4 regions of the Marinobacter sp. AL4B genome follow, and region 3 is predicted to be linked to each of the others. Evidence: predicted binding sites of a transcription regulator. Region 3 holds the regulator's gene; each other region holds the start of a gene.
What was found. Region 3 encodes sigma-54, which starts transcription at its own class of promoters, with help from an activator protein. Its sites were predicted from a motif close to ANTGGCATNNANNTTGCTNT; they were not measured.
Positions count from the first base shown of each region.

Region 1: the regulator sigma-54 is predicted to act here: its motif matches at 3,250-3,269, upstream of flgA (flagellar basal body P-ring formation chaperone FlgA).
Region 2: the regulator sigma-54 is predicted to act here: its motif matches at 3,339-3,358, upstream of K5L82_RS06090 (PEP-CTERM sorting domain-containing protein).
Region 4: the regulator sigma-54 is predicted to act here: its motif matches at 3,339-3,358, upstream of glnA (glutamate--ammonia ligase).

Region 1 covers NZ_JAILWZ010000009.1:66,222-72,034, reverse strand. The annotation lists gene K5L82_RS00945 (peptidylprolyl isomerase) at 1-470, opposite strand, end outside; gene K5L82_RS00940 (pilus assembly protein PilB) at 685-1,440, shown strand; gene K5L82_RS00935 (flagella synthesis protein FlgN) at 1,507-1,977, opposite strand; gene flgM (flagellar biosynthesis anti-sigma factor FlgM) at 1,985-2,305, opposite strand; gene flgA (flagellar basal body P-ring formation chaperone FlgA) at 2,433-3,137, opposite strand; gene K5L82_RS00920 (chemotaxis protein CheV) at 3,295-4,224, shown strand; gene K5L82_RS00915 (CheR family methyltransferase) at 4,262-5,089, shown strand; gene K5L82_RS00910 (cupin domain-containing protein) at 5,122-5,775, opposite strand; gene K5L82_RS00905 (isochorismatase family protein) at 5,794-5,813, opposite strand, start outside.
Region 2 covers NZ_JAILWZ010000011.1:418,104-423,916, forward strand. The annotation lists gene tadA (tRNA adenosine(34) deaminase TadA) at 1-129, opposite strand, end outside; gene K5L82_RS06085 (bifunctional diguanylate cyclase/phosphodiesterase) at 281-2,350, opposite strand; gene K5L82_RS06090 (PEP-CTERM sorting domain-containing protein) at 2,669-3,283, opposite strand; gene guaA (glutamine-hydrolyzing GMP synthase) at 3,475-5,052, opposite strand; gene guaB (IMP dehydrogenase) at 5,118-5,813, opposite strand, start outside.
Region 3 covers NZ_JAILWZ010000010.1:225,940-231,752, forward strand. The annotation lists gene mgtE (magnesium transporter) at 1-504, opposite strand, end outside; gene K5L82_RS03065 (HPr family phosphocarrier protein) at 591-860, opposite strand; gene rapZ (RNase adapter RapZ) at 867-1,748, opposite strand; gene ptsN (PTS IIA-like nitrogen regulatory protein PtsN) at 1,791-2,261, opposite strand; gene hpf (ribosome hibernation promoting factor) at 2,365-2,667, opposite strand; gene K5L82_RS03085 (RNA polymerase factor sigma-54) at 2,739-4,271, opposite strand; gene lptB (LPS export ABC transporter ATP-binding protein) at 4,454-5,179, opposite strand; gene lptA (lipopolysaccharide transport periplasmic protein LptA) at 5,193-5,714, opposite strand; gene lptC (LPS export ABC transporter periplasmic protein LptC) at 5,698-5,813, opposite strand, start outside.
Region 4 covers NZ_JAILWZ010000007.1:67,133-72,945, forward strand. The annotation lists gene dtd (D-aminoacyl-tRNA deacylase) at 1-33, opposite strand, end outside; gene pip (prolyl aminopeptidase) at 143-1,105, opposite strand; gene typA (translational GTPase TypA) at 1,288-3,099, opposite strand; gene glnA (glutamate--ammonia ligase) at 3,492-4,895, shown strand; gene K5L82_RS00445 (DUF4124 domain-containing protein) at 5,090-5,614, shown strand.

The DNA of each region.
Region 1 (5,813 bases), on a different contig from region 3:
AAAACCGCGTAGCCGGCGCCTCGTACGCCTGCGTTCAGGAAGTCGTTGTCGACCAAGTTGATGAAGAACTGTGAGGTGGCAGAGTCCGGGTTGTTGGTGCGGGCCATGGCAATAGTGCCGCGGAGGTTAGGAAGGGTTTGGCTGCCTTCATTAACGATAGGAGCTTTCGTGGGCTTCCGGCCCATGTCCTCGGTAAATCCGCCGCCTTGAACCATAAAACCTCTGATGACGCGGTGAAAAATGGTGTCGTTGTAAAAGCCATCTTCTACATAGTTCAAGAAGTTCTCGACCGTTTTTGGCGCAACGTCGGGGCGAAGAAGAAGTTCAAACGCGCCTTCTGACGTAACGAAGCGTACTTTGGGCAAGTCTTGGTTGGTGTCCGCATGCGCCGCGGCGGAGAAGATTAACGCCGACATAATTAACAGTGCGGCATAAATCACAAGAAATGGTTGTTTTACGGAGTTTGTCATTTAAAGGCTGCCCTTTGTTTCAGTGAGTGTCGGAATAGCTGACATAATTCTATTTGCTACAAAGCAGTTAACGATATTAACAGATCCTTACGCCGATAAGAGTAAAAGCAAACAGCAAGCCGGGGAGTCCTCGGCTACGCTTGCTACAGGGTGCACTAAATCACAATGCCGGGCCTGGTTGTACGGTGTTCATGGCGAACACAGGAGAACACGAGTGAAAGTCCAAAAAGGATTTGAAGAAAAATCACGGCTTGGTCGGTTATTGATCAATCGCGGGTATCTAAAGGAGTCGGAGCTTGAAGATGCCCTGGCGCTTCAGCGTACGTCAGGGGAGCGCTTGGGAGAGGTTTTAGTTGCCTCGGGCCGCATTACCGAAAAAGAGTTGATTCGGGTGTTGAAACACCAATCCCGATACCGCAATACCGCTGCACTGGTAACGATGGTGGCATTGCCGTTTCAGCCTCTTGTATCTTTTGCATCTACGACATCAGACAGTGACGATGCAGACGCTGTGGCCAGTGCAGGGCAATTGTATAAAGGGTTCGGGTTCGCAGCCTTGACGGATGTTGAAATGTCGTCCGTATCGGGGCAACGCAACATTGGCTTGTTCGATCATATTGAAAACGTCGCGGCCGCGCCCGGGAATGCTGCGGATGCAGAGGGTGATAATGCCAATGAGGTGGGATTGGATGCGGTTGAAAGTGTGCGGCTGGCGGCTAACGTGTTTGTGCCGGTGTTAAGCTTTCTTGATTCCGAACTCACCATCTCGGGTGTCAAATACCGTGAAGGCGAAGAGCGATATTCAATCCGGGACGATGGAGCGATTACCTTGGCGCTGCCGGAGCGAATTGAAGAAATCCGAATGGATAATATCCGGGTCGCTGGCGGTCATGGTGCGTCGATGGGTAGCGTCAGTATTCAGAATATTCGTTTTCACCCCGCATCGAGCATGACCATCTACACTCGATAAAACTTAGCGGCGATCAATACAAAAATGCCCGGCTAATAAGCGGGCATTTTTGTTTGCGCGCAAGCATTAGGCGCTTGCAAAAACGGTACTGCTTGAAACATTGGTTTGCTGGCCTTGCGCACCGTACAGCTTTTGTTGGCTGGACGCACCGCGGAAGATGTCGGCTACCCGTGCGAGGCGTTTTTGCAGGTGCCCAACCACTCTCCCGTTATTCTGGTTCAGTGACTGGCATTCTCGAAGTTTTTGATCGGCAGCTTTCCATAGTTGATACAAATCATCCATGCCGCCTGCCCGAATAAAACGTGAGGGCTCGCCGGCATCCGGGCGGTACCCCATGTCTACAAGATGATGAATTTTCTGGCGAGCTCGATCACGGATTGTTCCGAGAATCTGGTTTTTTTCTTCCGTCAGCTTATGAAGGGGGCTGATATCCGCAGAGGCTAACGCCTCTTTCTCCCGAAGGAGAAGATCCGCCAAAACGTCCAGCTGGCGGATGTCTTCATTTAAAAGGATCTTCAACTCGTCGATAGCGGCCATACTCTACTCACCCAAAAATACTTTCATCCATCTCAAGCATTTTCTGGGCCAGTTTTTCTGCGTCAATCTTGTAAGTGCCGTTATCCAGTGCGGAGCGGATCTCTGCGATGCGGTCGTCGTCCATTTCCGGGTAATCGCCGAGCTTTTCCTCGAGCTGTTTCAGGTTTTTTGCCTGACTGCTGAGGCTAACGTTTTCGTCACGGCCGGCCGGGCCTTGAGCTTTGGTTTGGTCTGCTGCCGGCGCTGGTGCTTTGTTCGTCGTTTTGTCGGCCTGGGTTCTGGTGGTGTTGACCTGGCCTGGGCCAATTCCATTTAAGTCAACTGACATAAGGTTACCTACTTGCCTGAGGCCACATTTGACAGTGGCGGAATCGGGTTTATATCTTGTTAACGGCAAATGATTGCCGGACTTTAGTCTATTGAGGAAAAAGTTTTCCGCCCGGTTCTTCCGTGCATTATTGCATGGGGATCTCGACCCGTCCCGGCGCGACCACCGTTGCTTTGACGGTTCTCGCGGAACGAAGATTTTCTACCAATACCTGCTCACCAATGCTTGCGTTGCCTAGAGCCTTACCACGGGAACTCACGGAAAAAGAGCCGGCTCGGGCCAGGATAATAACATGGTCGCCTCGCTCTATGGCATCGGGGGCTTCTAGCAAATCCGGTGTCAGCACGGTACCTGTTCGCACAGGGCGTCGAACCATCATCCCTTGAATATTGTCTATGTCGGTGAGCGCGCCTCTGCGGCTAGCGTTCAACTGAACTTCGCTTGTGGTTAATGCTGCGCTCGTTAGCCGCTCCCCCCGGGTCAATGGGCGCGCGGCAACGATCGCGGGTCCGTAGGCCTCGACAGAGGCCGTTACATACATTCGCCAAGGGCGGTTACCCCCACAGCTAATAAGAATTGAAGGGCTGGGTGTTCGCAGAGGATCACTCACGAACTCCAGCTTAGGCTCACCCTCGCATGGCGCCAGTTTCAAACGCCGGTCCACGTTACCGATTTGGTATTCAATGCGTCGATTAAGATCCCTTTGATCATCCGCCCACGTTTGTAAAAATCGCTCGGCCATTTCCTGGATATCACTCGCGGTCGTGGCTTGCTCGGCGAACGAGTGCGAACTGAAAATTAGCGCCAGCGTAAATAAAATGAGGGTACGCATTTGAGGTGCTTTGTCCTATGCTGTCGGTAAGTCTGCCGCCCATTAAAAAGTTAAGAATCTGGGCATGTGGCCGTTATGCTATGTCTGAATTCATGGCCTTTGAGCTACAAAGAAAGCAAAATCAGTGCCGTTCAGGGCACGCCAGGAGAAGAACGACATGACAGGGGTACTTCAAAGCGTTAATCAGCGCACCCAACTGGTCGGCCAGAATCGGCTAGAGCTATTGCTGTTTCGGCTCCGTGGCCGGCAGGTGTACGGGATTAACGTTTTTAAAGTCAAAGAAGTATTGCAGTGCCCGAAACTGTCGTCTATCCCCAACAGCCTTGCGGTTGTGCGTGGTGTTTCTCATATACGGGGAGAAACTATTCCAATTGTTGATATGAGCATGGCGATAGGGTTGCCGGGTGTCCCTCAGGAGGAACTCGCGACAAGCTTCGTCATCATCACCGAGTATAACCGAAAGACCCAGGGCTTTTTGGTGTCTGGCGTTGAGCGGATTTTGAACATGAATTGGGAAGACATTATGCCGCCACCGAAAGGAGCGGGCAAAGATGTTTACCTGACAGCGGTTACAAAAATTGATGAAAAACTGGTAGAAATCATTGATGTAGAGAAGATTCTTTCAGAGGTTTCTCCGCTTCGTGAAGATGTTAACGAAGAGCTGGTGAGTCGGAGTGCGGCTGACACCAAACGCCATTTGCCGGTTCTAGTGGTGGATGATTCCGCCGTAGCGCGGCGCCAGATCAGCCGATGCTTAACCGCGATCGGAATGGAAGTGATTACCCATAACGATGGCAGGCAGGCGTTGAACTATTTGCAAAGCCTCACTCAGGATGGGTCTTCCATTCGGGATCATCTATCTTTGATTATCTCTGATGTAGAAATGCCCGAGATGGATGGCTATACGCTGGTTACGCGAATCAAAGAAAATCCAGCGTTAAAAGAAATCTTTGTCATGCTGCACACATCGCTCAGTGGCGTTTTCAATCTTGCCATGGTGAAGAAGGTGGGGGCCGATGATTTTATGGCAAAATTCAGCCCAGACGAGTTGGCCGAACGCGTTATGGAATTGATCGGTCAGGATTGATGCTCCGTTTAATCGTTTTACCCTTGATAGAGATGCAATGAGCGCGGAAATAACTCCCCAGGAATACGAAGATTTTAAAACGTTCTTGCAAGATGCATGTGGCATTCTGCTAGGCGATAACAAGCAGTATCTCGTAAAAAGTCGATTACGCAGAATTCTTGAAGATAACGGCTTGAACTCGTTTGGTGAGCTTTTGGAAAGACTCAAGCGCTCTGGGCGTATGGGTTTGCGTGAAATTGTGATCGATGCAATGACCACCAACGAGACGCTTTGGTTTCGGGACAATCATCCGTTTCGTATTCTCCAAGATAGATTGTTGCCGGAATTCGCGGAACGAAAGTCTATGCAGCCCCTGCGGGTCTGGTCGGCTGCATGCTCAACGGGGCAAGAGCCATACTCGATTTCGATGGTGCTAGACGAGTTCCGTCAGGCCCGGCCGGGAAAACTTCGGGACGTTCGTATTACGGCGACGGATATCTCGAAAAGCGTTTTGGAAGTGGCGCGCAAGGGCGAATATGAAATGATTGCGATTGGGCGCGGCTTGTCACCCGAGCGCCAGAAACGGTACTTCAAACCGTCTGTGAACGGTGGTTGGCAGATTAACGAACAAATAAAGCGGATGGTGGAGTTCAAAGAGTTAAATTTGCTTGAGCGTTATATGCTTGGGAAGTTCGACATAATTCTTTGCCGAAACGTGCTTATTTACTTCTCCGCCGAATCGAAAAGAGACATTTTGACGCGTATGCACGGAGCGTTGAATCCAGGTGGCTACTTAATTCTTGGAGCATCGGAGTCTCTAAATGGGATGCCGGAGCTTTACGAGATGGTGCAGTGCCAGCCCGGCATCGTTTACCGAAAAAAGTAGAAGCGGTTTGTTCGCCCGGGCTTGCCGCTGGATTATTCGAGTGGCAGATGGCCAGTCTTAACCCAGATAACGGTTTCCTGATCCACGAAGGGGTGGTGTTGGCTCATATGTGGTGAGCGCATCCAGGTGTCTTTCGGATATCGACCTTGGTCATCGCAAAACTCTCCCGCTAGCACCAAAATTTCCTCGCCTCCAAAGTGTCGATGCGGTTGGAACGCTTCATTGGCAGGCCACTTCACGAGCGCTACGTGCTCATGTTCGAAATCATGAAGTGGCATAACTTGAAGGCCGCCGATACCGGGTAGCCACTCCGCGGTGGTGGTATCGATACATACCGTTGCGCTGTCGCGCGGATCAAACTGGTGTAGTTTGACCAACAAGGTACAGCCTTTTTCGCTAAAAGGGGCGTGGCCGCTACCCGGTGGGTTACGAAGGTAAGTGCCGGCGGGATAGTGGCCGTTCTCATCGGAGAACGTACCCTCAAGTACCAGAATCTCTTCACCCAAAGGGTGTTCGTGCCGGTTAAACGAGGCGCCCGGTTTATAGCGAACAATGCTGGTTGCGTGGCCGCGTTCTGCTTCTTCCCGGGCTAAGGGTTTACGTTCGACACCGGCTGCCGGGCTGGATACCCAGTCAATTTCGTGAGTGCGGATAACCACGCGTTGGGTAAAGTCCATGTTTAACATTAAGGCGCTCGCTACGGGTTATTTGATCAACTCTTGAA
Region 2 (5,813 bases), on a different contig from region 3:
TACCCCCAACTCTCGGCCATCGCGAACGACAATCGCACCGACCGGAACCTCATCGATCTGAGCCGCTTTAGCAGCCAGCGACAAAGCGCGAGCCATCCAGTATTCATCAAGGGCATGTACATCGGACATAAACGAAGTTCGTATGAGCGGGGCTTAAAAAATCGCATTAGCGGGCCAATCAACAACGCGAAAATACCACTATTCCGTTCTCCAACCAACACCGGCTCGACCGCACACTGCAAAACCAGCTCATTAATAATGGGGCGCTCAGCTCACGGTTTCAGCAATCGGTCTTGAAGCGTTCTTTTAAATTGAATGCCAACATCTCAAGTGAACAAATGGGTTTGCTGAAATAATAACCCTGCGCCACATCACAACCTAGCTCATTTAAAAGTGTAAGCTGCTCACTCGTTTCAACACCTTCGGCTACAACGTCCAGATTTAAGCTGTGAGCCATCGCGATGGTCGCCGTTACTAGATCACGATCCTCTTTGTTCGCTGTGATACCACTGACGAAACTGCGGTCTATTTTCAGAAGATCAAAGTCGTATTGCCTGAGGTAGCTTAACGATGAATACCCGGTTCCGAAGTCATCCATCGACAACTTCACTCCCAAAGCGTGCAAAGCCGACAGCAGTTCATCCACACAGGACTGCCTTATCATTAACACACCTTCGGTAATTTCAAACTCCAAGCGCTCAGGTGAAACATTCGATGAACCAAGGCATTCTTTCACAAAATCAACGAAGTCCTTATCTCTGAACTGCCGTGGCGAAAGGTTGACTGCCACGGTGTATTCTTGCCGATGAGCCATCCCCCATTCGCTCAAAAAAGCCAGTGCCCGAGCGAGCACAAACTTTCCAATAGGGACAATCAACCCGGTATGCTCGGCAATGGGTATAAACTCATCAGGTGTAACCTGCCCCAACAAAGGGTTATTCCACCGAAGCAACGCCTCGGCACCCATAACTTTACGGTCTTTCAAGCTGATTTTCGGCTGATAGTAAACCTCGAACTCGTTACGCTCCAACGCTCCATATAATTGTGCTTCGATTTCCAGTCTGCGCAAAATCATCTCATTCATTTGCTTCGTGAAAAACGAATAGGTATTCCGCCCCCGCTCTTTGGATTGATACATTGCGGCATCGGCGTTTCGCAACAGCTCAGTCGCGCTTGTACCATTATCGGGGTAAATCGAAACGCCAATACTGATGGTTAGGATTAACTCTCTAGCGTCGATTCTGAAGGGTTCTCTGAAGGCATTCAGCAGCTTCTCAACAACATCGACAGCATCAAAGCTTTCGGCCAAGGACCCCAACAAAACAATGAACTCATCACCGCCTAATCGTCCCACCGTATCAGAGTCCCGGACGATCGAGCTCAATCTCTTGGCCGCTTCAATGAGGACTCTGTCTCCTACATCATGACCTAACGAATCATTGATCTTTTTAAAATCGTCAACATCCAGAAACACTACCGCTGCTTTTTCACCGTTACGCTCCATTTCTTTGATCATCTGCGACAATCGATCAAGTGATAACAAACGGTTGGGTATGGAGGTTAGAGAATCAAAATAAGCCTGCTGTCGAATCAGCTCTGCGGCCTCATGGGACTCTGTGATATCCCGAACGATGATGACGAGCTGCCTCTGGCCTGCCAAATGACTGATCCTTGCTTCAAAATAAGCTTTTCCAGTCGGAAGATTCAAGCAATATTCGAAGCTAAGCACTCCATCATCTTGCATCGATTTTTCGATGTAATTCCTAAACTTAGCTGCCACCTCTTCAGGCAGAAAATCAGCCATATTTCCACCCAGTATATTTTCATACTGGACGTATAGCTTCCGATTATCCCCAGCGTGATAATCAATAATACTTCCGCCTTCAGTCACCAAGAAAAATAAATCGGGAATCGATTCAAACACACCCTTAAGAAGCTCTTCCTTCGAGACCGCTTGCGACTGAGCTTTTTTCACTTCACCCAAATCGACATCAATGCAATACATTTCGTATTCATCGTGCGCGTTCCGAAACATGACATGGCTTGAATAAACACTCACGCCCTGGCCGCCCTTGCTTCGTAAAGTAAGCTCAGCGGAGGGTACTTCAACACCGTTAACCACCCAGTTATGGTGCGACGATACAACCCCTTCTCGCATATGATCCGGGATAATCAGGTCTTCCAATTTTTGCCCTATCGCCTCTTCGGCGGTATAGCCGTATATTTTTTCACTACCTACATTCCAGTAAACAACCCTTCGTTCTTGGTCGTACCCTTGTACGGAGATAGCATCCACGCTATCAAATAGCTGACGTACAGCGTCCCTTGTATCTTCGCGATGGTTTTCCATATCCGCACTCTTTTGTTATCCATCAGGATGCAAAAATGCCAGTCCGCCCCTATTCTGCCCCAAACAACCACATTTTCCATGCTCCATTAGCCTCTAGGGGAGCATGGAAAATGACTGAATAATGCAAAGCGCCAACTAAAGTGTAGCACCGGCCATTTCAGTTGCAGAATCACTGACAGAGCATGCGGCAAATTATCTCAGACAGCCCTGAATGAATTGCACACAGTCGCTCTCTAAGAGACCCTCAAGGTACAAAAAACGGGGCCAGATTTTCATCTGGCCCCGTTACGGTACTCTCTTTATTTTGTTAAATCGCGCTTAGCTCGCCACTCGACGACGGGCGCGCAACCCAAACCCTAAAAGACCGGCCGCTAACAGACCTAAAGTACCAGGCTCTGGTACCTGGCTCGCCTCGCGTACAAGAGTAATGGTAGCTTTAACCTTCGCACCATACTTTTCGCCATCGTTAATTCCGAAGGCCCCTTTATTGAATTTGGTATCAGATAGACTTACTTCTAACAGGCCATCTCCAAGCGCGCCAAACACCAACTGCAACGGTGCGCCCCATGAGAGGTACCCGCCCTGGAAAAGTCCACCGATCCACTTTTTACCGACGGTATTTCCGTTTGTTGAACCAGACACCAGTGCTGGCGAGGTAAAGTTAAAATCAACGGAGATAGGTTTTGCGGCCTGATCATCACCATTGACCGCCGACTCATCTGTCCAAATCTTGAACAACTTAAAGGTCGTGCTGTCACCTTCGTTCAACGTGAAGGAAAACGGATTTGATGCGACGTCAGCGGAGTCGACTACCAGCCCAGGATCAGAGTCGTTCAGATTTACCTGATAGCTAGCCGAAATCAGCGCAGCGTTCGCTAGACCTGGCAAACAAATTGAAACAAAAAGTACTACGGCGAGTTTAAAGTGTTGCATGAAGAGCTCCCTGGGTTTCCCCCAATTTCGTTCTATGAGTACCACTCGCTCACAGAAAGCACTTCCCATGCCAAAACTTAAACTTAATTAAATTCAATCAGTTATGTAAATCCAAGCGTGTTCGCACCGGAATCATGTAAAATTATTGGACACATCATTCAACACGAACCGGTACGATGCTTACTACCTGATCATTCCCATTCAATGGTTGCAGGCGGCTTAGATGACACATCGTAGGTCACCCGGGAAATACCACTGATTTCGTTGATGATCCGGTTGGAAACCGTTTCAAGCAGATCATACGGCAAATGCGCCCACCGAGCGGTCATAAAGTCGATAGTCTCCACCGCTCGCAGAGCCACGACCCATTCGTAGCGGCGCGCATCACCCACCACGCCCACTGATCTCACCGGCAAGAAGACCGCAAACGCTTGGCTGGTTTTATGATACAAGTCAGCGCGATGCAGCTCCTCAAGAAAGATAGCATCGGCGTGACGCAGAATATCGGCGTATTCTTTCTTAACTTCGCCCAGAATCCGCACACCCAAACCCGGCCCCGGGAAAGGATGGCGGTACACCATATCGTAAGGCAAGCCTAGCTCGAGACCGATTCTCCGCACTTCATCTTTGAACAGCTCACGCAGTGGCTCAACCAATTTCATCTTCATGGTTTCTGGCAGGCCGCCCACGTTGTGGTGCGACTTGATCACATGCGCTTTACCAGTCTTCGAGGCTGCGGACTCGATGACGTCAGGGTAGATCGTGCCCTGAGCCAGCCAGTTCACATCTTTAATTCTGGCAGCTTCGTCATCGAACACGTCAATAAAGGTGTTACCGATCACTTTCCGCTTTTGCTCAGGGTCGCTGACCCCTTTCAGCTTCGACAGGAACAGATCTTCTGCATCAGCACGGATGACCTTTACGCCCATGCTGCTGCCGAACATATCCATTACCTGATCGCCTTCGTTCAGACGCAGCAAGCCGTTATCGACGAACACGCAAGTCAGCTGATCACCGATGGCTTTGTGCAACAGGGCTGCTGTGACCGAGGAATCGACACCACCGGATAGACCAAGCAGCACCTTATCGGTACCCACCTGCTCACGAATTTGGCGAACAGCATCGTCTACGATTTTGGCCGGAGTCCATAACGCTTCACAATCACAGATGCTGAGAACAAAGTGCTCCAAAATCCGCTTGCCTTGCAGAGTGTGAGTAACCTCCGGGTGGAACTGAACACCGTACAGATTGCGCGACAAATCCTGCATAGCAGCGATTGGAGCGCTTTCGGTGGAAGCCAGAAGCTCGAAACCTTCAGGCATGGTCACGACCTTATCACCATGGCTCATCCAAACATCCAGCAAGGAATCCCCAGCCGGCGTCAGGTGATCGGTGATATCGTTCAGCAGAGGCCCTTTCGCGCGCACTTTAACCTGGGCATAACCAAACTCGCGCTTCTCCGAGCTGGCGACTCGCCCACCCAACTGCTCAGCCATGGTCTGCATGCCGTAGCAAATACCGAGTACAGGAATGCCTCTATCAAAAAGGTTCTCCGGCGCTCGCGGCCCACCTAGTTCGGTAACCGATTCAGGCCCGCCGGCCAAAACGATGCCTTTTGGATTGAAGTGATTGAGTTCTTCTTCGGTGATATCAAAAGCTTTAACTTCGCAATACACGCCAATTTCCCGCACACGGCGAGCAATCAGTTGGGTGTATTGGGAACCAAAATCGAGAATCAGGATACGGTGGTCGTGAATGTTCTGAGCCATGGAGTCCTCGGGCTGAAGAGAAACAACACAACCCGGAAACCGGGCTGTGTCAGATCAAGCAATAATTAACCGACGCGGTAGTTTGGAGCTTCTTTGGTGATGGTTACGTCATGAACATGGCTCTCACGCATACCCGCATTGGTAATACGGACAAACTCCGGTTTGGTACGCATTTCCTCGATATTCGCGCTGCCGGTATACCCCATAGAGGCACGCAAGCCACCAATCAGCTGATGAATAATGTTGCGCATGGGACCTTTGCAGGCAACGCGACCTTCAATGCCTTCCGGCACCAACTTTTCAATACCTTTACTAGCATCTTGGAAGTATCGGTCACTGGAGCCCTGCCCCATAGCGCCGATGGAGCCCATGCCACGGTATGCTTTGTAGCTACGACCTTGGAACAATTCAATTTCGCCCGGCGCCTCATCCGTACCGGCCAGCAGGCTACCAATCATGACGCAGTTAGCGCCCGCCGCAACCGCTTTGGCAATATCACCAGAGAAACGAACACCGCCATCAGCGATCAGCGGGACACCGCGGCCTTTCAAAGCCGCCGCTACATTGGATACCGCTGAAATTTGGGGAACGCCAATCCCTGCCACAATACGTGTTGTACAGATAGAACCTGGGCCAATACCCACTTTAACCGCATCCGCGCCGGCATCCGCCAAGGCAATCGCCGCATCTGAAGTCGCAATGTTACCGCCAATCACCTGCACCTGAGGAAAGTTTTCCTTAACCCAGCGCACGCGATCAAT
Region 3 (5,813 bases):
ACGGTGACGGCGTAAATAACGCAGGACCACGTCGATACTGATGTCCGGACGTACCGTAATGGTGTCCGTGTTCATCAACCCGCCGGCGGTGTCTTCGGGATAGGAGAGAACTTCCTCTACCCGCTGCCGGTCTTGTTCGTCCATGGTGTCCAGTACTTCAAGGATCACCGTGTCCGGTAGCTGTTGAAGCAGGTCGGCGAGGTCATCCGACTCAAAATCTTCAATAATGTCAGCCAGTTCCTGAGCGTTAAACTTGCTCAGGAAATACCCTCGGATATCGTCACCAAGGTGCTGGAGAACTTCGCCCTCTAGTTGCTTATCAACCAGATTCCACAGCAAAGCCCGCTGACGAGGCGGGGAGGATTCCAGAAGGTGGGCGATATCACTGGGACTGAGGCCGCCGTTCAGGATGCGCGAAACCTGTTTGAGCGCGCCACTATCCAGAGCCTCGCTCAGGGAGCGGAGTCTCTGATGGGCCTGGCTTTGTTCCAGAATATCAGACATGGATCCACCTACGGTCAGAAAACCTCCGTATTATAGCGGAGTTAGCGAGCATCGGTGAGGGGTAGTTGTAGGTGAATTGCGAAGAATCAGCCGCCTTCGCCGAAATAATCGGCAATCAGCTCGGTGAGTGCATCGATGGCTTCTCGTTCGTCTGGGCCGTCAGCAATCAGTTCAACGGTAGTGCCTTGGCTGGCCGCAAGCATCATGACCTGCATGATGTTTTTTGCATTGACCTTGCGGTCATCTCGGCTGATCCAGACGTGAGCTTCGTGCTCAGAGGCGGTGGCGACCAGTTTTGCTGTAGCTCGGGCGTGCAAGCCGAGCTTGTTGATAATCGTAACGGTGCGTCTGATCATGGCGAATCAGATTTCCCCTCTGGCCTGCAGGTGAGGCAACTCGGAGTGGCGAACCTGTACGTTACGGTACTTTTTCGCGAAGTGCTTGGTCAGTTGCTCAGAGACGTACACCGATCGGTGTTGGCCGCCGGTGCAACCGATGGAGATGGTCATATAGCTGCGGTTGCTATCTGCAAAGGAAGGTAGCCAGGAATCCAGAAATCCAATGATGTCGTTGACCATCTTCTGGCTTAACGGTTCACGTTCGAGGAAGTCGATGACCGGTTGATCGATGCCTGTGTACTTGCGCAGGCTGGTGTCCCAATAGGGATTGGGAAGGCATCGGACATCGAATACGTAATCGGAGTCCACGGGAACGCCGTGCTTGAAGCCAAACGATTGAACCAATAACGCTAATTCTTGATCTTTCCGACCGGCAACCCGCTGCTTGACCATGTCACGCAGTTCGTACATGGATAAGCCTGTGGTATTTACATACAGGTCGGCCAGCCGGGATAAAGGCTCGAGTAGCGTTTTTTCGTAGGACACCGCTTCAGGGAGGGATGTTTTGTCATCACTGAGCGGGTGTTTGCGTCGAGTCGCATGAAAACGTTGCAGCAGGGTTTGCTCGTCGGCATCCAGAAATATGATCTCGACATCGATGCCGGTGCTTTTGAGTTGGCTGTAAATCGCCTCAAAGTTGGCCAGCTCGCCGGAAAGGTTCCGCGCGTCAATGCTGACCGCCATTTTTCGCAGGCGAGTGGTCGCCTCCTGAGAGGCTTCTTGCGTCAAAGGGAAGAGAAGCCCGATGGGGAGGTTGTCGATGCAGTAAAACCCCAAATCTTCCAGTACGTGCAGGGCGGTACTTTTGCCCGAACCTGAGCGGCCGCTGACGATAATCAGCTTCATAACAGTATTCCTCTCATGCTGCGCGCTTTTGCTGAACTCGTATCAATTATGACTTGAAGTCATGGCCCTGTGCAGGCTCTCGGTCTCCTGGCACTGGCGCAGCTTTTCGCAAAAAGAGCTTTCATTAAACTTTTCAGCAAGCTGACTGAGCAACTCCAGGTGTTCGCTGGTCGCCTCTTTAGGCACAATCAAGGCGAAAACAATATCGACCGGTTGGTTGTCGATGGAATCGAAATCGACCGGTTCGGCCAGTGTCATCAAAACGCCAATGACTCTGTCTAGCCCAGCCAGACGGCAATGAGGGATCGCTATGCCTTCGCCTATGCCAGTACTGCCCAGCCGTTCTCGTGACACCAGGTTATTGAAAATATCTGTATCGTTGAGACTTTCATCCTGTTGGTGAATGTACTCAGCGATAAACTCCAATACACGCTTTTTGCTTGACGCTGCAACACGGCACAGGGTCAGTTCTGGAGCCAGAATGTTGTCGATGGTCAGGGATGAATCGCTCATAGATCGACTTCATTTCCGTAAAAAAAAGGCTGCGGCCGGATAATACTCCTGCCGCAGCACGTTTTATTGAAACGCCCGGTTTGGTTTCACGCTAACAGGCGCGTTAACCGTTACCTTGCATCCGGGCAACTGTTTTCTCTTTATGTTTGAGGATCTGGCGGTCGAGTTTATCGACCAGGCCGTCGATGGCGGCGTACATATCCTCGTTTTCAGCCTTTGCGTGAATTTCGCCACCAATCACGTGGAGGGTAGCTTCGGCCATCTGGCGAACTTTCTCAACTTCCAGCGTCACCTGACAATTACTGATGTGGTCAAAGTGTCGCTCAAGCTTATCAAACTTGGTGGTTACGTAATCCTTTAATGCGGGAGTCAGTTCTACATGATGGCCTGAAATATTGAGTTGCATAGGCTTCTCCTGTTGTCATATAGCCGGCTTTTGCCGGACTGAGTGTCAGCACCTCTTGTACTGACGAATCCTTAAACCAAACGCTTACGCTCGTTCGAGGGTGGGATATGCATCGCCTCCCTGTACTTGGCTACCGTACGTCGGGCAACATTGATTCCCTGTTCTCCTAGCATGGCTGCAATTTTGCTATCACTCAATGGCTTTTTTGGAGTTTCGTCCGCAATCAGTTTTTTGATCATCGCACGAATCGCCGTTGAGGAACATTCTCCACCTTCGGCCGTGCCCACGTGGCTGGAGAAAAAGTATTTGAGTTCAAAAATACCCCGTGGTGTATGCATGTATTTTTGCGTGGTAACCCGCGAGATGGTCGACTCGTGCATATCGACCGCTTGGGCGATGTCCGACAGAATGAGCGGCTTCATGGCTTCGTCACCATGATCCAGAAAACCCTGCTGGTATTCCACAATGCGAGTGGCCACTTTGAGCAAGGTTTCGTTCCGGCTCTGGAGGCTTTTAATAAACCATTTGGCCTCTTGCAACTGGTCACGCATGTAGGTGTTGTCTGCGCTGCTATCTGCCCGACGTATGAGTGAAGCATAGCTCGCGTTTACGCGAATGCGCGGGGCAATTTCCGGGTTGAGTTCGACGCGCCATCGGCCTTCGTGTTTGCGTACGATGACATCCGGGATGACATAGTCCGGTTCTGTGCGATCGACGCTGTCACCCGGCGTTGGGTTCAGGCTGGTGATCAGCCCCAACACTTCTTTCAGTTGATCTTCTTTCAGGCGGCTGCGGCGAAGCAACTGAGCGTAGTCACGGTTGCCTAACAAATGCAGGAACTGGGTGACCACGAGCTTGGCTTGGCGAAGCCAAAGCGTGTCTGGTGGCAGTTGACTAAGTTGGATCAGTAGGCAGTCTTGCAGATCTCGAGCAAACACACCGGGCGGATCAAAATGCTGGAGCCGGCGCAGAACCGCCTGAACCTCGTCGAGTTCCAGCGGATCTTCTTCTGAGCTTTCAAATAAGCCGGAGTGGATCTCTTCGATGGAAGACGTTAAATACCCCCGGTCATCAACGGCGTCCAACAAGGCATGGGCGATCGCTTGATCCCGTTCGCTGAGCGGAGTCAGGTTCAGCTGCCATTCCAGATGATCGTGCAGAGTCTCGCTCGGTGAGTTCCGGGTTTCGAAGTCAGAATCGTTTTCATCGTCGCCACGGCTGGCAGGAGCAGGTGCCGACTGGTAAATGTCATCCCAAGCGGTATCAACCGGCAGATCGTCGGGGATGTTATCGGGTGTTTGATCTTCCGCGGACCAGTCGGGTGCGGTTTCTGACTCGTCCCAATCCGAACTTGGCGGCTCGGCAGCCGACTCTTCCTGAGCTGTTGCGGTTTCGTGCTGCTCTTCGTGGCCGTTTTCTTGCTGGTCGGTGGAATCCGCCTGATCGTCGTCCTCGGAGGTTTCCAGCATGGGATTTGAATCGAGTGCTTGCTGGATTTCCTGCTGTAGATCCAGCGTGGAAAGCTGCAATAGCCGAATGGCTTGTTGCAGCTGGGGTGTCATGGTTAGGCTTTGGCCCATTTTAAGCTGTAATGAGGCTTTCATAACCATGGCTTAATATCCATAACGTGCTCGCATCCCGATCAAAAACATTGCTTGCAAATATAAAAAATTGTTGTGCGCTGGTGACTTACAGTGCTTGGCCAACAATATAAGCAAGTACCCTGCCGAGTTTACTTGCTAGCGTTCAGCAAAACAATCAGCCCGGCCTTCAGGTCTACGATTGTCTATAGTCGGAACTCATCTCCAAGGTAGACTTCTTTCACTTGTTGGTTGGATAGAATGGCGTCTGCGTTGCCCGATGCGATGATGTGTCCGCCGGACACAATGTAGGCATTCTCACAAATATCCAGGGTTTCGCGTACGTTGTGGTCGGTGATAAGAACGCCGATGCCTTTGTCGCGCAGGTGCCGAATGATGTGTTTGATGTCGCTGACTGAAATGGGGTCTACGCCAGCAAAGGGTTCGTCCAGAAGGATGAACGCAGGTTCCATGGCCAAGGCCCGGGCAATTTCTACGCGGCGGCGTTCCCCACCAGAGAGTGCCATGCCCACGCTGTCGCGAATGTGAGTGATGTGAAATTCTTCCAGTAGTTCTTCGAGCTTCGCCTCACGATCCGCTTTGGAAAGCGCTTTGCGGGTTTCCAGGATAGCCATGATGTTGTCGCGCACGGTCAGTTTGCGAAAGACCGATGCCTCCTGTGGCAAGTAGCCGATGCCTTTTTGAGCGCGCCCGTGCATAGGCAGGGGGGTAATGTCGTTGTTGTCGATGGTGACGCGGCCGTGGTCAGCGGGAACCAGCCCGACGATCATGTAAAAACAGGTGGTTTTACCGGCACCGTTGGGGCCCAGCAATCCGACGATTTCACCGGAACGAATCTCCAGAGAAACATCCAGAACCACTTTTTTTTGCTTGTAGCTTTTGGCCAGATTGCTGGCCCTGAGAACTGCCATCAGAACTTTCCCGTTATTGACCTGAACTGCGAGGCTGAATCACCATTTCTACGCGGCCTGAGCTTGTGCCCTCAGGATTGCCGCCTTCTGCTGTAACCACTCGATTCACGGTGTCGTAGTGAATGATGTCGCCCCGGAACGTACTGCCACCTTGTTCGATCAAGGCCTCTCGTTCAAAGGTTAACTGGCTGTCTTTGGCAGACCAAGTGATGTTCAGCGCTTCGGCATTAATGACCGCCGTTTGGTCTTGGGACGGTTGGCGGTATACGGCGGGAGAGCCGCTCGCTTCAATTCGACTAAGGCCTTGTGGGCTGCGATAAAGCACAACCCGTTCCGCATCCAGTTGTACGTTACCTTGCACCAATTCCACGGCTCCGGTGTAGATGGCCGTTCCGGCACTGTCATCCAATCGCGCTGAGTTGGCGCTGACTTTGATGGGCTCGTCAGAGTTCAACGTGAAGGCGGCTGCTGGGGTGGCAACAAATGCGGCTGCCAGAACCAGCGGAAAAAGAAGTCGGTTACCTGATGGGATCATAATGCCCTTCCACTTGGGAATTGAGTTCCAGAATGCGGTCGTCCAGCCAGGCTTTCATGCCTGTAGCTTTGGTGGTTCCGTGTGGTTCAGTGATGATCA
Region 4 (5,813 bases), on a different contig from region 3:
TGCCACCGATACTCGCTGGATTAATCCTTTCATTTCGTGCCTTGGCAACTGTGCTCACAGGGTTAAAACACGGTAACGAACCAAAGTGTATAGAGGCTACTCACAGGTCGCAACCCCGCCAAGTCAACAAAAAGTCTAAGAATCAACCAGCTGAAGGCGCACCCTTGGAGGCGACTTGCTCAACACCACGAATCAGCGCATCCACAATAGCGGGCTCGGAGGCTGAATGCCCAGCATCGCGAATGATTTGCAGCTCAGCTTCAGGCCACGCTGCACTAAGGGCGAACGCATTATCCAGCGGGCACACCATATCGTATCGGCCGTGCACAATAATACCCGGAATATCCGCCAGCTTATCAGTATTATTAATAATTTGGTCCGGCTGCAAAAAACCTTGGTTCATGAAGTAATGGCATTCAATTCGAGCCAGTGCGATCGCAACGTGGGGGTGCCCGAAATGTTCGACCACTTTTGGGTTCGGCTGAAGCGTGGCGCAACGGCCTTCCCAAATAGACCAAGCTTTCGCCGCCTGAATCTGCTCCAGTTCATTATTGCTGATCAAACGCTCGTAATAAGCTACCACCATATCGTCACGCTCCTCTTCAGGAACGAGCCCTTGAAAATCTTGCCAGTAATCCGGAAACACCCGACTCGCACCCTCTTGGTAAAGCCACTGAATATCGGCGGGCCGGCAAAGAAAAATACCCCTCAGAACCAACCCCAGCACTCGCTCCGGATGCGTTTGCGCATAGACAAGACTGAGCGTGGAACCCCAGCTACCACCAAACAGCAGCCATCGGTCCAACCCGAGGAATTGGCGCACCGTTTCCATATCCGCCACCAAATGGCCGGTGGTATTTCCTTCTAATTCCGCCAGCGGGGTCGATCGCCCTGCGCCACGCTGGTCTAGCAAAATTATCCGGAAACGTTCCGCATCAAAAAATCGACGATGGTAGTCCTCACAACCACCCCCCGGGCCACCGTGCACCACGAGCACCGGTGTACCCTCGGGATTACCGGATTCTTCCAGATACAGCTCATGAATATCGCCCACCGCAAGATGATGGCGAGCATAGGGTTGTATTTCGGGGTAAAGAGTAAGCATGACTAACTCCGATGAATGAATAACGGAAGTCTAGCCGAGAATAACGGGAGGGATTACAGAATTAACGCAGAAAATACAGGATTCATCCGAAAGGCAATTAACCCGAAGCAGCAAGACAATCACGAATAGAAAGACTGCGCTTTCGTCGACGTGATTGCCTGCAACTCCGGGCTAACAGTGTTTTACTTCTTACCGGCGCGCTTACGCTCGTTTTCGGTCAGAAGCTTTTTACGCAGACGGATCGACTTAGGCGTTACTTCCACCAGTTCGTCGTCGTCAATAAACTCAAGTGCCTGCTCAAGCGTATGCTTGATGGGTGGAACCAGGCCGATAACTTCGTCTTTACCAGATGCACGCATGTTATCCAGCTTCTTGCCCTTGGTCGGGTTAACCACCAAATCGTTATCGCGGCTGTGAATACCGCACAACTGACCTTCGTAGATATCCTGGCCTGGCTCGAGGAACAACTTACCTCGGCTCTGCAGAGTTTCCAGTGAGTATGTCAGTGCCGTACCGGTTGCCATAGAAACAATGACACCGTTCTGGCGGCTGGTCACTTCACCCAGCTTCACCGGACCATAGTGACTGAAGGTCGAGGTCAGAATACCGGTACCCGAAGTCATGGTCAGGAAGGTGTTCCGAAACCCGATCAAGCCACGGGCTGGAATGGTGTACTCCAGACGCATACGGCCTTTTCCATCCGGGATCATGTTGGTCATATCACCGCGGCGCAGACCCATTTGCTCCATGATGGGGCCCTGGTGCTGCTCTTCGATGTCGATGATCACATTTTCGTACGGCTCTTGCTTCTCGCCGTCTACTTCCTTGATCACAACCTCAGGGCGGCCAACCGCCAGCTCGAAGTTTTCGCGACGCATGTTCTCGATCAGAACCGACAGATGCAGTTCACCACGCCCAGACACTTTGAACTTGTCCGCGGAGTCGCCTTCTTCAACACGCAGCGCCACGTTATGGAGCAATTCTTTTTCCAGACGCTCTTTGATGTTACGGCTGGTTACGTACTTACCTTCTTTGCCCGCAAACGGCGAATCGTTGACCTGGAAAGTCATCGAGACTGTTGGCTCGTCAACCGTGAGTGCCGGCAGTGCCTCAACATTGGATTGATCGCACAAGGTGTCAGAAATATAAAGTTGATCCAGACCGCTCACACAAATGATGTCACCTGCCTGCGCCTCATCCACTTCAACGCGTTGCAGACCGGAGTGACCCATGATCTTGAGAATTCGACCGTTACGTTTTTTACCGTCAGCGCCAATCGCTACGACCGGAGTGTTCGTTGACACTTTGCCGCGCGCGATGCGGCCGATGCCAATAACACCCAGAAAGCTGTTGTAGTCCAGCTGAGAAATTTGCATCTGGAACGGCTTATCCAGATCAACATCGGGTGCTGGCACGTAATCAACGATGGCCTGGAAAACGGCGTCCATGTTGTCTTGCATATCTTCGTGATCCATACCCGCAATGCCATTCAAAGCACTGGCGTATACGATCGGAAAATCGAGCTGTTCATCGGTCGCACCCAGGTTATCAAACAGATCAAACACCTGATCCACAACCCAGTCCGGGCGCGCACCTGGACGGTCAATTTTGTTCACAACAACAATCGGGCGCAAACCTGCCGCGAACGCCTTTTGCGTTACGAAGCGTGTTTGTGGCATGGGGCCGTCAATGGAATCGACCACGAGCAGAACACTGTCTACCATGCTCATGACTCGCTCAACTTCGCCACCGAAATCAGCATGTCCCGGGGTATCCACGATGTTGATGTCGTAGTCTTTCCACTTCAGCGCGGTGTTCTTCGCCAGAATGGTAATTCCACGCTCTTTTTCCTGGTCGTTGGAGTCCATAACGCGCTCGTTTTCGAGCTCTTTACGGTCCAAAGTACCGGACTTGCGCAACAATTGGTCAACCAGGGTCGTTTTACCGTGGTCTACGTGGGCAATAATGGCAACGTTTCTAAGCTTATCAATCACAACGGGTATCCTGCAGAAATTAGCGGGACGCAGTATATCGAAAAGTCCATGGCGATAATATGAAGATTAGTGCTTAATATGTAATCAATCACGAAGCGCACTGTTAATAGGCATTAATCGGCCTTGCGCACCATTTCGGTGCACAACTCAGCCGCCAGCAACAACCTAGGGCGAGCCCAAAGCGCCCTAGGGTTGCCCGCAACCCCCGTGGCTGCGCTTTTGTGAGGCAATATCAGCAAACTGGCAAGCCCCTTGCTTAGGTACTTTCAGCCGTAATTGAAAGGTAAGGGCCAACGGCTTCTGATAAGCTGCCCTCACCTGCAAGCAGATCGGGCCTCAGTTCGCTGAACGATCCGGCACAACGAATATGTATAACTTACGGAGCATGCACAATGTCCAAGACTGTTGATTTGATCAAAGAGCACGAAGTCAAATGGGTCGACCTGCGTTTCACAGACACACGCGGCAAAGAACAACACGTAACCCTGCCCGCCTCCGAGGTTGACGAAGATTTCTTTGCCGACGGCAAGATGTTCGACGGCTCTTCTATCGCCGGCTGGAAAGGCATCAACGAATCCGACATGATCCTGATGCCGGATGACAGCAGCTCCGTTCTGGACCCGTTCACCGAAGAAGCTACCATCAACATTACCTGTGACATCGTGGAACCGACCACCATGCAAGGTTATGAGCGTGACCCCCGCTCTGTTGCCCAGCGCGCTGAAGAATACCTGAAGTCCACCGGCATCGCCGATGGCGCGCTGTTCGGCCCGGAGCCTGAGTTTTTCGTCTTCGATTCAGCGAAATGGAAGACCGACATGCAGGGCTCTATGTATGAGCTCCACTCAGAAGAAGCCGCTTGGGTATCTGGCGACGACTTCGACCGCAACAACATTGGCCACCGCCCGGGTGTTAAAGGCGGCTATTTCCCGGTACCGCCGGTAGACAGCCTGCACGACCTGCGTGGCGCCATGTGTGCCGCCATGGAATCCATGGGCCTGACCATTGAGGTTCATCACCATGAAGTCGGCACCGCCGGCCAGTGTGAAATCGGCGTAGGCCCTAACAGCCTGACCAATAAAGCAGACGAAGTACAAATTCTTAAGTACTGCGTGCACAACGTTGCCCACGCTTACGGTAAGACGGCTACCTTCATGCCTAAGCCGGTAGTTGGCGATAACGGTTCCGGTATGCACGTTCACATGTCGCTGAGCAAAGACGGCAAGAACCTGTTCGCAGGCGACAGCTACGCAGGCCTGAGCGACGAAGCTCTGTACTACGTTGGCGGCATCATCAAACACGCCAAGGCGATCAACGCCTTCACCAACCCGGCCACCAACAGCTACAAGCGTTTGGTACCTGGCTACGAAGCACCGGTTATGCTGGCCTACTCTGCCCGCAACCGTTCTGCCTCTATCCGTATCCCGTACGTGAACAGCGCTAAAGCTCGTCGTGTTGAAGTTCGCTTCCCTGACCCCGCAGCCAACCCTTACCTGGCTTTCTCTGCACTTATGATGGCTGGCTTGGACGGCATTCAGAACAAGATCCACCCTGGCGATGCCATGGACAAGGATCTGTACGACCTGCCGAAAGAAGAAGCACTGAACATTCCGAAGGTTGCCGAGACTCTGCAAGAAGCTCTGGATGCCCTGCGGGACGATCACGAGTTCCTGACTCGTGGCGGCGTGTTCACTGAGGACATGATTGCAGGCTACATCGATCTGAAGCGTGCCGAAGTTGAGCGCATCAACATGACCACGCACCCGGTTGAGTTCGAGCTGTACTACTCCTGCTAATTCAATGCACCGTTAAAGTGTTTTGAAGCAGAGAAAAACCCGCCTCGGCGGGTTTTTTTGTGGCCCGCTCCACAAAATCCAACCAACACCTGTCGCTCTTAACGAGATGTAACTAAGCGAGCCACCCACAGCGTTGATATCCCTTCCGCTGCGCCGGATAATCAAATGAGTTATCCAGAGCACAGGTCATCATCATGAAAATTTTTGTCACGCTCGCATCCGGAATGCTGTTACTTGCCGCCTCCACCAGCTGGGCGGAGGTTTACCGCCACGTTGATGCACAAGGCAACGTTACCTTCTCCGACGAACCCATCAAGGGCGGCGAAACGGTCAAAGTGAAGCCCGTTACCACCATCACGCTACCCAAACCCGAAGCCGTTAGCGAACCCCGAAAGCTGCGAGAAGAGGTTGAACGCGAAGGAGCCTCGTATGCCAGTCTCGCCTTCGCTTACCCCCAAGATGACCAAGCCTTTCACAGCGGCAACGGCACTGTCACCTTTGAAGTCCAAAGTACCCCCGGCCTGAAAGCAGGCCATAAATACGAGATCACACTAGACGGGCAGCCAGTCGGCCAAAGCACATCGGGCTCCGTTACCGTTCCGAACATCGATCGCGGTACCCATAATGCCGTCGCCCACATCATCGACCGCAACGGCGTACAGGTTAAAACTGGCCAACCCATTCGCTTTACGGTGCACCGCCCCTCCGTTGCGCAGTAACACAAATCGCACCAAATTAGTGCTAGCGCGCTAATTTGGTGCCATGCTGTGAGTAACCAAAGGGCCAAACCCGGCCTGCTTGCGGCTTTATCAGCTTACGTGCCTCGACTCAAAGCACAACAAGCGCTCCCCGGGTGCCCAATCCTGCAAAAATACGGCTAGTTGGACGAGACAGCAAAACTGGTTCGTTTATTGCTAA